Regions from separate parts of the Mediterraneibacter sp. 210702-DFI.5.30 genome, predicted to be linked through region 2. Evidence: predicted binding sites of a transcription regulator. Region 2 holds the regulator's gene; the other holds the start of a gene.
The links. Region 2 encodes Rex, which represses fermentation and respiration genes when NADH is low (regulators of the CRP and FNR family bind a similar motif). Its sites were predicted from a motif close to ATTGTTAANTANTTAACAAT; they were not measured.

Region 1 (4,111 bases), 160 kb from region 2:
GTAACAATACGTACTATATACAGACACTTGGCGATTTGGATTTGAATCAATTAGGGTCAGTGGAAACGGTAGGTATTACAGCAGGGGCATCCACGCCCAACAATATAATTGAGGAGGTTCAAAATAATGTCAGAATTATCTTTTGAACAGATGTTAGAAGAGTCATTTAAAACAATTCACAATGGAGAGGTTGTCGAAGGTACAGTAATCGACGTGAAACCGGATGAGATTATCCTGAACATTGGATATAAAGCAGACGGTATCATCACAAAGAGCGAATATTCCAACGATCAGTCTCTTGACCTTACAACAGTTGTATCCGTAGGTGATACAATGACAGTTAAGGTACTGAAAGTAAATGACGGAGAGGGTCAGGTTCTTCTTACATATAAGAGACTGGCTGCAGAAAAAGGAAATGAGAGACTGCGCGAAGCATATGAAAACCACGAAGTGCTGAAAGCTACAGTTACACAGATTCTTGGCGGCGGTATTTGTACAACAGTTGATGAAGTAAGAGTATTTATCCCGGCAAGCCTTGTTTCCGATTCTTATGAGAAAGATCTCAGCAAGTATGAAGGACAGGAAATCGAATTCGTAATCAGCGAGTTCAACCCGAGAAGAAACCGTGTGATCGGTGATAGAAGACAGCTTCTTGTAGCAGAGCGTGCTGAGAAGCAGAAAGAGCTGTTCGCGAAACTCAATGTTGGTGATACAGTAGAAGGAACTGTTAAGAATGTAACAGATTTCGGAGCATTCGTTGACCTTGGTGGTGTTGACGGACTTCTTCACATCTCAGAGATGTCATGGGGAAGAGTTGACAATCCGAAGAAAGTATTCCATGTAGGAGATACACTGAAAGTTCTTGTAAAAGACATTCATGATACAAAGATTGCGCTCAGCCTGAAATTCCCAGAGACAAATCCATGGGTAAATGCAGCAGAAGATTTCGCTGTAGGTACAGTAGTTACAGGAAAAGTTGCACGTATGACAGACTTTGGTGCATTCGTAGAACTTGCACCGGGAGTTGACGCACTTCTTCATGTATCCCAGATTTCAAGAGCTCATGTTGAGAAACCATCTGATGTTCTTGCAATCGGACAGGAAATCACAGCTAAGATCGTTGATCTTAACGAAGCAGAGAAGAAGATCAGCCTGAGCATGAAAGCTCTTGAGGCTGACAACGCTGGAGAGACAGAGGAATAAGATATAAATTATTTTTTAGAAGAACCTGCCATTGGCAGGTTCTTTTTCTGTTAAAAATTCGACAAGATGTATAGCGAAAGATACAAGAATTATTACATATTTGCTAGATTTTCAGAGCGCATTCTAGTAAAATAAGTATTACAAAATTAAAATATTATTGTTGTAATGACAATGATAAAAGAAAGGAAGGAAATGAGATGGGGCTTTTGACATTTAAAGGCGGAATCCATCCAGATGATGGAAAACGTTTTTCAAAGGATCAGCCAATCAGACCTGTAGTACCTCAGGGTGAACTGGTCTATCCACTTTCACAGCATATAGGAGCACCGGCTAAACCGGTAGTTAAGAAAGGCGATTGTGTGCTGAAAGGACAGTTGATTGCTGAAGCGGGAGGATTTGTATCTTCTCCGATCTATTCATCTGTCTCCGGTAAAGTGAAAGGATTGGAACAACGTTTTAATCCAACTGGATCCCAGGTGGAGTGCATTGTTGTAGAAAACGATGGAGAGTATAAGGAAGTTGAATATGAACCGGTAAAGCCTTTGGAAGAGATGACAAGGGAAGAAATCATTAATAAGATTGGAGATGCCGGAATCGTAGGAATGGGTGGTGCAGGATTCCCTACAAAGGTAAAGCTTTCTCCGAAGGAACCGGATAAGATAGAATATATTATTGCAAACTGTGCTGAGTGTGAACCTTATATCACTGCAGATTACAGAAGAATGCTCGAGTATACAGAAGATCTTGTCAGCGGAATGAAGGTCATCCTTTCTTTATTCCCAAATGCAAGAGGTGTTTTTGCTGTAGAGGATAACAAGAAAGATTGTATTGAAAAGTTACAGAAAGCAGTTGCCGGCGAACCAAGAATTGATGTGAAAGCATTGATGACAAAATATCCACAGGGGGCAGAACGTCAGTTGATCTATGCAGTGACAAAACGAGCAATCAATTCTACCATGCTTCCGGCAGATGCAGGATGTATTGTTGATAACGTGGAGACTTTGATTGGAATCCACAATGCGGTAATCAAAGGAAAACCGTTGATGGAACGTGTTGTTACAGTGAGCGGCGATGCAGTCGAAAAACCAGGAAACTTTATGGCTCCTTTTGGAATAAACCACAGAGAGCTGGTTGAGGCAGCAGGAGGTTTGAAAGCGGAACCGCAGAAACTGATCTCCGGAGGACCGATGATGGGATTTGCCATGGTGACAATGGATGCACCGGTTACAAAGACTTCTTCCTCTATTCTGCTTTTTAAAGAAGACGTTGTGGCAAAGAGTCTTGAGACTGCATGTATTAACTGTGGAAGATGTGTGGAGATCTGTCCAAGCAGAATTATTCCATCCAGACTTGCAGACTTTTCAAAGAGAAAAGATGAGGCATCTTTTGTTGCATGGAATGGATTGGAATGTGTGGAATGTGGTTCCTGCAGTTATGTCTGTCCGGCGAAACGTCAGCTGAAACAGGCAATTGGTTCAATGCGTAAGACAGCATTGGCGAATAGAAAGAAGAAATAAGAGAGGTTGAAGTAAAGTGAACGAGAAATATAACGTATCTTCTTCGCCGCATATCCGTGATAAAGTGACAAGCAGCAACATTATGCTTTATGTTGTGATCGCACTTCTTCCGGCTACATTTTTCGGAATCTGGAATTTCCGTCATGAGAATGCCTGGATTCTTGTAGTTGTTACAACGGCAGCGGCTGTTTTATCTGAGTATCTTTATGAAAAATTAATGCATAAGCCAATTACGATCAATGATTTCAGTGCGGTTGTAACAGGACTTCTGCTCGCATTGAATCTTCCTCCGACACTCCCGTGGTGGATGGGTGTGCTTGGTGCAGTATTTGCCATCATTGTTGTGAAACAGTTGTTTGGAGGACTTGGACAGAACTTCATGAACCCTGCATTGGGAGCACGTTGTTTTCTGCTGATCTGTTTTGCAGGAAAGATGACTTATTTTGTTTACGACGGAGTGACAGGACCGACTCCTCTGGCAGAACTGAAAGCAGGAGAAACAGTGAATACATTGTCTATGCTTCTCGGAAATATCAGAGGAACAATCGGAGAGACTTCTGTAGTTGCAATTATGATCGGTGCAATGTTCCTGATTCTTATGGGTGTAATTGATCTTAGAATTCCTGGAACTTACATTGTGACATTTGTGATTTTTATCACATTGTTTGGAGGACATGGATTCGATCCTCAGTACATCACAGCGCATCTTTGTGGTGGTGGTCTGATGCTTGGAGCATGGTTTATGGCAACAGATTATGTAACATCTCCGATTACGAGCAAAGGAAAGATCCTTTTTGGAATCTGTCTTGGATGTCTGACGGGTCTGTTCCGTCTTTTTGGTGGATCAGCAGAAGGAGTTTCCTATGCGATCATCATCAGTAACCTTTTAGTTCCGTTGATCGAGAAGGTTACTCTTCCAAAACCATTTGGTAAAGGAGGAGAAAAGTAATGAATAAAATTGTTAAAAACACGTTGATTCTGACAGCAATCACTGTTGTTGCAGGTCTCCTTCTCGGAGTTGTATATGGTGTGACAAAAGATCCGATCGCGAAAGCACAGGAGAAGGCAAAACAGGAAGCATTTCGTTCTGTCCTTTCAGATGCAGAGACATTTGAATCGGATACAGAATTTGATGCTGATGCAGCTTCCGCTCTTCTGAAAGAAAATGGATACACTTCAGATGATATTTCTGAGGTGGCTGAGGGAAAAGACGCTTCCGGTGAGACGGTTGGTTATGTCGTAAATGTTACATCACATGAAGGATACGGCGGAGATATTGATATTTCTGTAGGTATCAGGGAAGATGGAACAGTAACAGGTATTGAGATGCTCAGTATCAGTGAGACAGCAGGTCTTGGAATGAAAGCTAAGGAAGCAGATTTCAAAGATCA
Region 2 (4,111 bases):
CTTTACAAAGCTGATATGGCTGATTAATTCCAGTGCCGGTTTCAGGTCAACAGCATCTTTTTTCACTTCATCTGACGGATACATTCCATAAATAGAGATTCCGGCTCTGGCAAGATCATGCTTCATATCTGGAAAATCAATAATTCCGGCACTGTTATCACAATCATAATAGGAGATCTGGACTCCATTTTTTTCTAACTGTTCTTTCATCCAGAGGAATTTTTCATGTTGGGTAAATGTATAAGACTTGTCAAATTCATCTGCCTTTGCAAAGTGTGTGAACATTCCTTCCATTTTAATATTAGGAAGTTTGCTGATTCTGGAAATTGTCTCAACACTCTCTTTGCTTACTTTGAATCCAATTCGTCCCATTCCTGTATCGATTTTTATGTGAAGAAATGCGGTCTTTCCTGACCTTACGGCAGCATCAGCCATTCCCTTGGCCATCTCTTCTGTATAAACTGCTGCACGGATTTCTTTTTCAACCATTTCTTCATACTCATCAGGAAAAACACAGCCAAGAATCAAGATTGGTTTCTTGATTCCATGTGCTCTTAAAGTTCTTGCTTCTCCCATGCATGCTACAGCGTAACCCCAGATATAAGGCGTTTCCTCAAACATTTCCGCAAGAGGAACTGCTCCGTGTCCGTATGCATCCGTCTTGATAACAGCTATTAAACGTCCCTCCTGACCAATGCGATTTTTCATCTGTTCCATATTATATGCAATTGCGTCCAGATTGATCCGGGCACATACTCTGTTATACTGTTTCATAATTTATCTGCACTCCTTTGCATTCTTCATTGCATCGGCCATGCCCTGAATTAGGTCTCTGGCTAATACGCTGTAACTTCCTTTGCTCTTTTTCGCTTCATCTCCACCACAGGCATGTAGGAAAACTCCCACAGTAGTGGCTTCAAATGGTGCCATATGCTGTGCAAGAAGTCCTGCAATCGTTCCGGCGAGAACGTCTCCGGAACCACCTTTTGCCATAGAGTTATTACCAGCGAGATTTACAAATCTCTGCCGATTTGTCTGTGCGACAACAGTACGACTGTCTTTTAACACACAGATTATGGATGATTTTGTATCCGGTCCGGATTGTTTTATGATCTGATCAAGTGCCTGGAAGCGATCTTCCATGATCGTATCAATACTCCATCCGGTCAGCCTTGACATTTCTTTCATATGTGGAGTTAAAATCACAGGTGCACAACATTGATTTAATAACTCTATATTCCTGCTCAGTAAATTAAGTCCATCGGCATCTATGACACATGGACAAGATACATTTTTCAATACATTTTTCAATATCTTTTCGGAAATCTGTCCCATTCCAAGTCCACAGCCAATACAAACCACATCAGCCCAGTCAAGAAGATGAGACAGTTGACTGTCATCATAAGAATCATAGCAGGATATGATTGCCTCCGGAAGAAGTTCCTGCAGTGCCAGACGGTTTTCACTTGCTGTATAAATCTGTACTAGACCGGCACCAACTGTATAGGCAGCACAGGCAGAAAGAAATGCAGCACCAGCCATCCCGGGACTTCCGGTGATCATAAGAACTTTTCCATAACTTCCCTTGTGCGAATTCATCATTCTCGAAGGAAGAAGTTTTTCAAGATCATTTTTGTCAAAGGTATAACAAACATCCAGGCGATTCGAAAAATATTTCGGATCAATTCCAATCGCAACCGGAATGCTCTCTCCTGCATACGACTTGCCAGGGAAAAGCTCACAGCCTAATTTTACACATGCCATACATACTGTAAGGTCGGCTCGAAATGCTGTCCCAAGAATCTTTCCTGTTGCAGCACAGATTCCGGATGGAATATCAACAGCAACTTTTTCTGCATCCTGAAGATTCATCCAGTCAATCACATCTTTATAATGTTCTGTGATTTCACGGCAGAGTCCAACACCAAATACAGCATCAATTATTACAGTATATTCTTCATCCGGGAATTCTGTGAATACAGAAATCCCCATATTTTCTACAATCTGTTTCTGACATCGACATTCTTCACTTAAAGAAGCTTCTTTCCCTGCAAATAGTACATCTGCATGCTTTCCCTGTTCGGTTAAGAGCCTTGCTACTGCAAATCCGTCGCCACCATTGTTGCCGCTTCCACAAACAATCAGACTTTTTTCTGTGGAAATATTTTTCTTATGCATTGTCTCGACAATCTGAAGTGCTGCACGTTCCATAAGTACAAGGGATGGAATCCCAATTTCATGAATTGTGTGTGCATCAGCTTCACTCATCTGCTTCCCATTTGGAAGATATCTCATGCTTATCGCCTGACCTTTCTAACATTATTAATTCCTTTTAACATGAACAGATGCTGCGAAACCTCCTTTTGTCAGTTGGTCCCACAGCATCCTTGCAGCTTTGCTAGATTCTATTCTTTATCCTGCTGACAAAGGTTGTAAGATAACTTCATCAGTGTGTCAGATAAATGTACGTTCTCAACGACCACATCCTTTGGAAGGGAAAGGTCTGTATGTGCAAAATTCCAAATTCCCTTCACACCGTTATCTACCAGAATATCAGCCACTTCAATTGCTTTTGATTTTGGAAGTGTCAGTGCAGCAATTTCAATGTCATTATTCTTAAGAAAATCTTCCAGTTCATCAACCATACGCACAGGAATCCCCCTGATCGTTACGCCTTCCAGTCGAGGATTCACATCGAAAAGACTTTTCAGAATAAATCCGCTTCTTTCGAAGGAAGCATAGTTTGCCAGTGCCTGTCCTAAATTACCGGCACCAATGATAATAAAATTATGACATCTATCCAATCCTAAGATCTTTCCAATCTCTGTATAAAGATATTTCACATTGTATCCGTACCCCTGCTGGCCGAATCCACCGAAATTATTCAGATCCTGACGTATCTGTGAAGCCGTTACATGCATCTTCTTACTCAAGTCACTGGATGAAATTCTCTCTACGCCAGCCTCCAGCAGATCTCCCAGATATCTGTAGTACCTCGGAAGTCTGGAAATGACTGCGCGTGATATCTTTCTTTGTTCCAATTTTTAGCCCTCCACTCTTAAACTACTCTTTATTATATAAAAGAGTTAAAGTTCTGTCAAACTTTTGTTTTGCAAAAACCTTTAAAATCCATATATTTTCCTTGTATTTTCGACATTTTTCTATATAATGATAATGTTAGAAGTCAAAAAACGAGGTGAAAATATATGATACTCGCATGTCACAATATAGAAAAAGCGTTTGGGGAACGCGAAATTGTACGAGACGGCTCCTTTCATATTGAAGATCGTGAGAAAGCTGCTCTTGTCGGTGTGAACGGCGCCGGGAAATCAACAATCCTTAAGATGATCATCGGAGAAGAACCTCTTGATGGTGGAGATGTTATTCTCGCGAAAGGAAAGACACTCGGTTATCTTGCGCAGCGTCAGGATTTAAAATCCGGAAATACCATTTATGAGGAAGTAAAAAGTGCAAAGGCGGATATTTTTGCAATGGAAGCTCAGATTCGTTCCATTGAACATGAACTGAAGCATCTGGAGGGTGAGGAATTGCAGAGCCGCCTGGAGACCTACAATCGTCTACAGTCTGAATTTGATGCAAGAAACGGTTATGCCTGTGAAAGTGAGATTACAGGTGTATTAAAGGGACTTGGGTTTACGGAAGACGATTTTAATAAACAGACAGATACACTTTCAGGAGGTCAGAAGACCCGTGTTTCTCTCGGAAAATTACTGCTTACAAGTCCGGATATCCTCCTGCTTGATGAGCCGACAAACCACCTGGATCTGAATTCCATTGCCTGGCTGGAAACATATCTGATCAATTATTCCGGAGCGGTATTTATCGTCTCCCATGACCGTTATTTCCTGAATCGTGTTGTCACAAAAGTTGTTGAGATTGACAATGCACAGGTTCGCATGTACCTTGGAAATTATAAAGATTATGCAATGAAAAAACAGCAGATCCGAGATGCACAGCTGAAAGAATACATGAATCAGCAGCGTGAGATCAAACATCAGCAGGCTGTTATTGATAAATTAAAGTCTTTCAATCGTGAAAAATCAATCAAACGTGCAGAGAGTCGTGAGAAAATGCTTGACAGGATTACGCC

Region 1: the regulator Rex is predicted to act here: its motif matches at 1,250-1,269, upstream of rsxC (electron transport complex subunit RsxC).

What each region holds. Positions count from the first base shown of each region.
Region 1 is NZ_JAJCME010000006.1:29,405-33,515, forward strand. Features, by position in the region: gene ispH (4-hydroxy-3-methylbut-2-enyl diphosphate reductase) at 1-146, shown strand, start outside; gene rpsA (30S ribosomal protein S1) at 127-1,203, shown strand; gene rsxC (electron transport complex subunit RsxC) at 1,401-2,720, shown strand; gene LI126_RS07855 (RnfABCDGE type electron transport complex subunit D) at 2,737-3,669, shown strand; gene LI126_RS07860 (RnfABCDGE type electron transport complex subunit G) at 3,669-4,111, shown strand, end outside.
Region 2 is NZ_JAJCME010000006.1:191,818-195,928, forward strand. Features, by position in the region: gene alr (alanine racemase) at 1-774, opposite strand, end outside; gene LI126_RS08615 (NAD(P)H-hydrate dehydratase) at 778-2,295, opposite strand; gene LI126_RS08620 (redox-sensing transcriptional repressor Rex) at 2,406-3,041, opposite strand; gene abc-f (ribosomal protection-like ABC-F family protein) at 3,207-4,111, shown strand, end outside.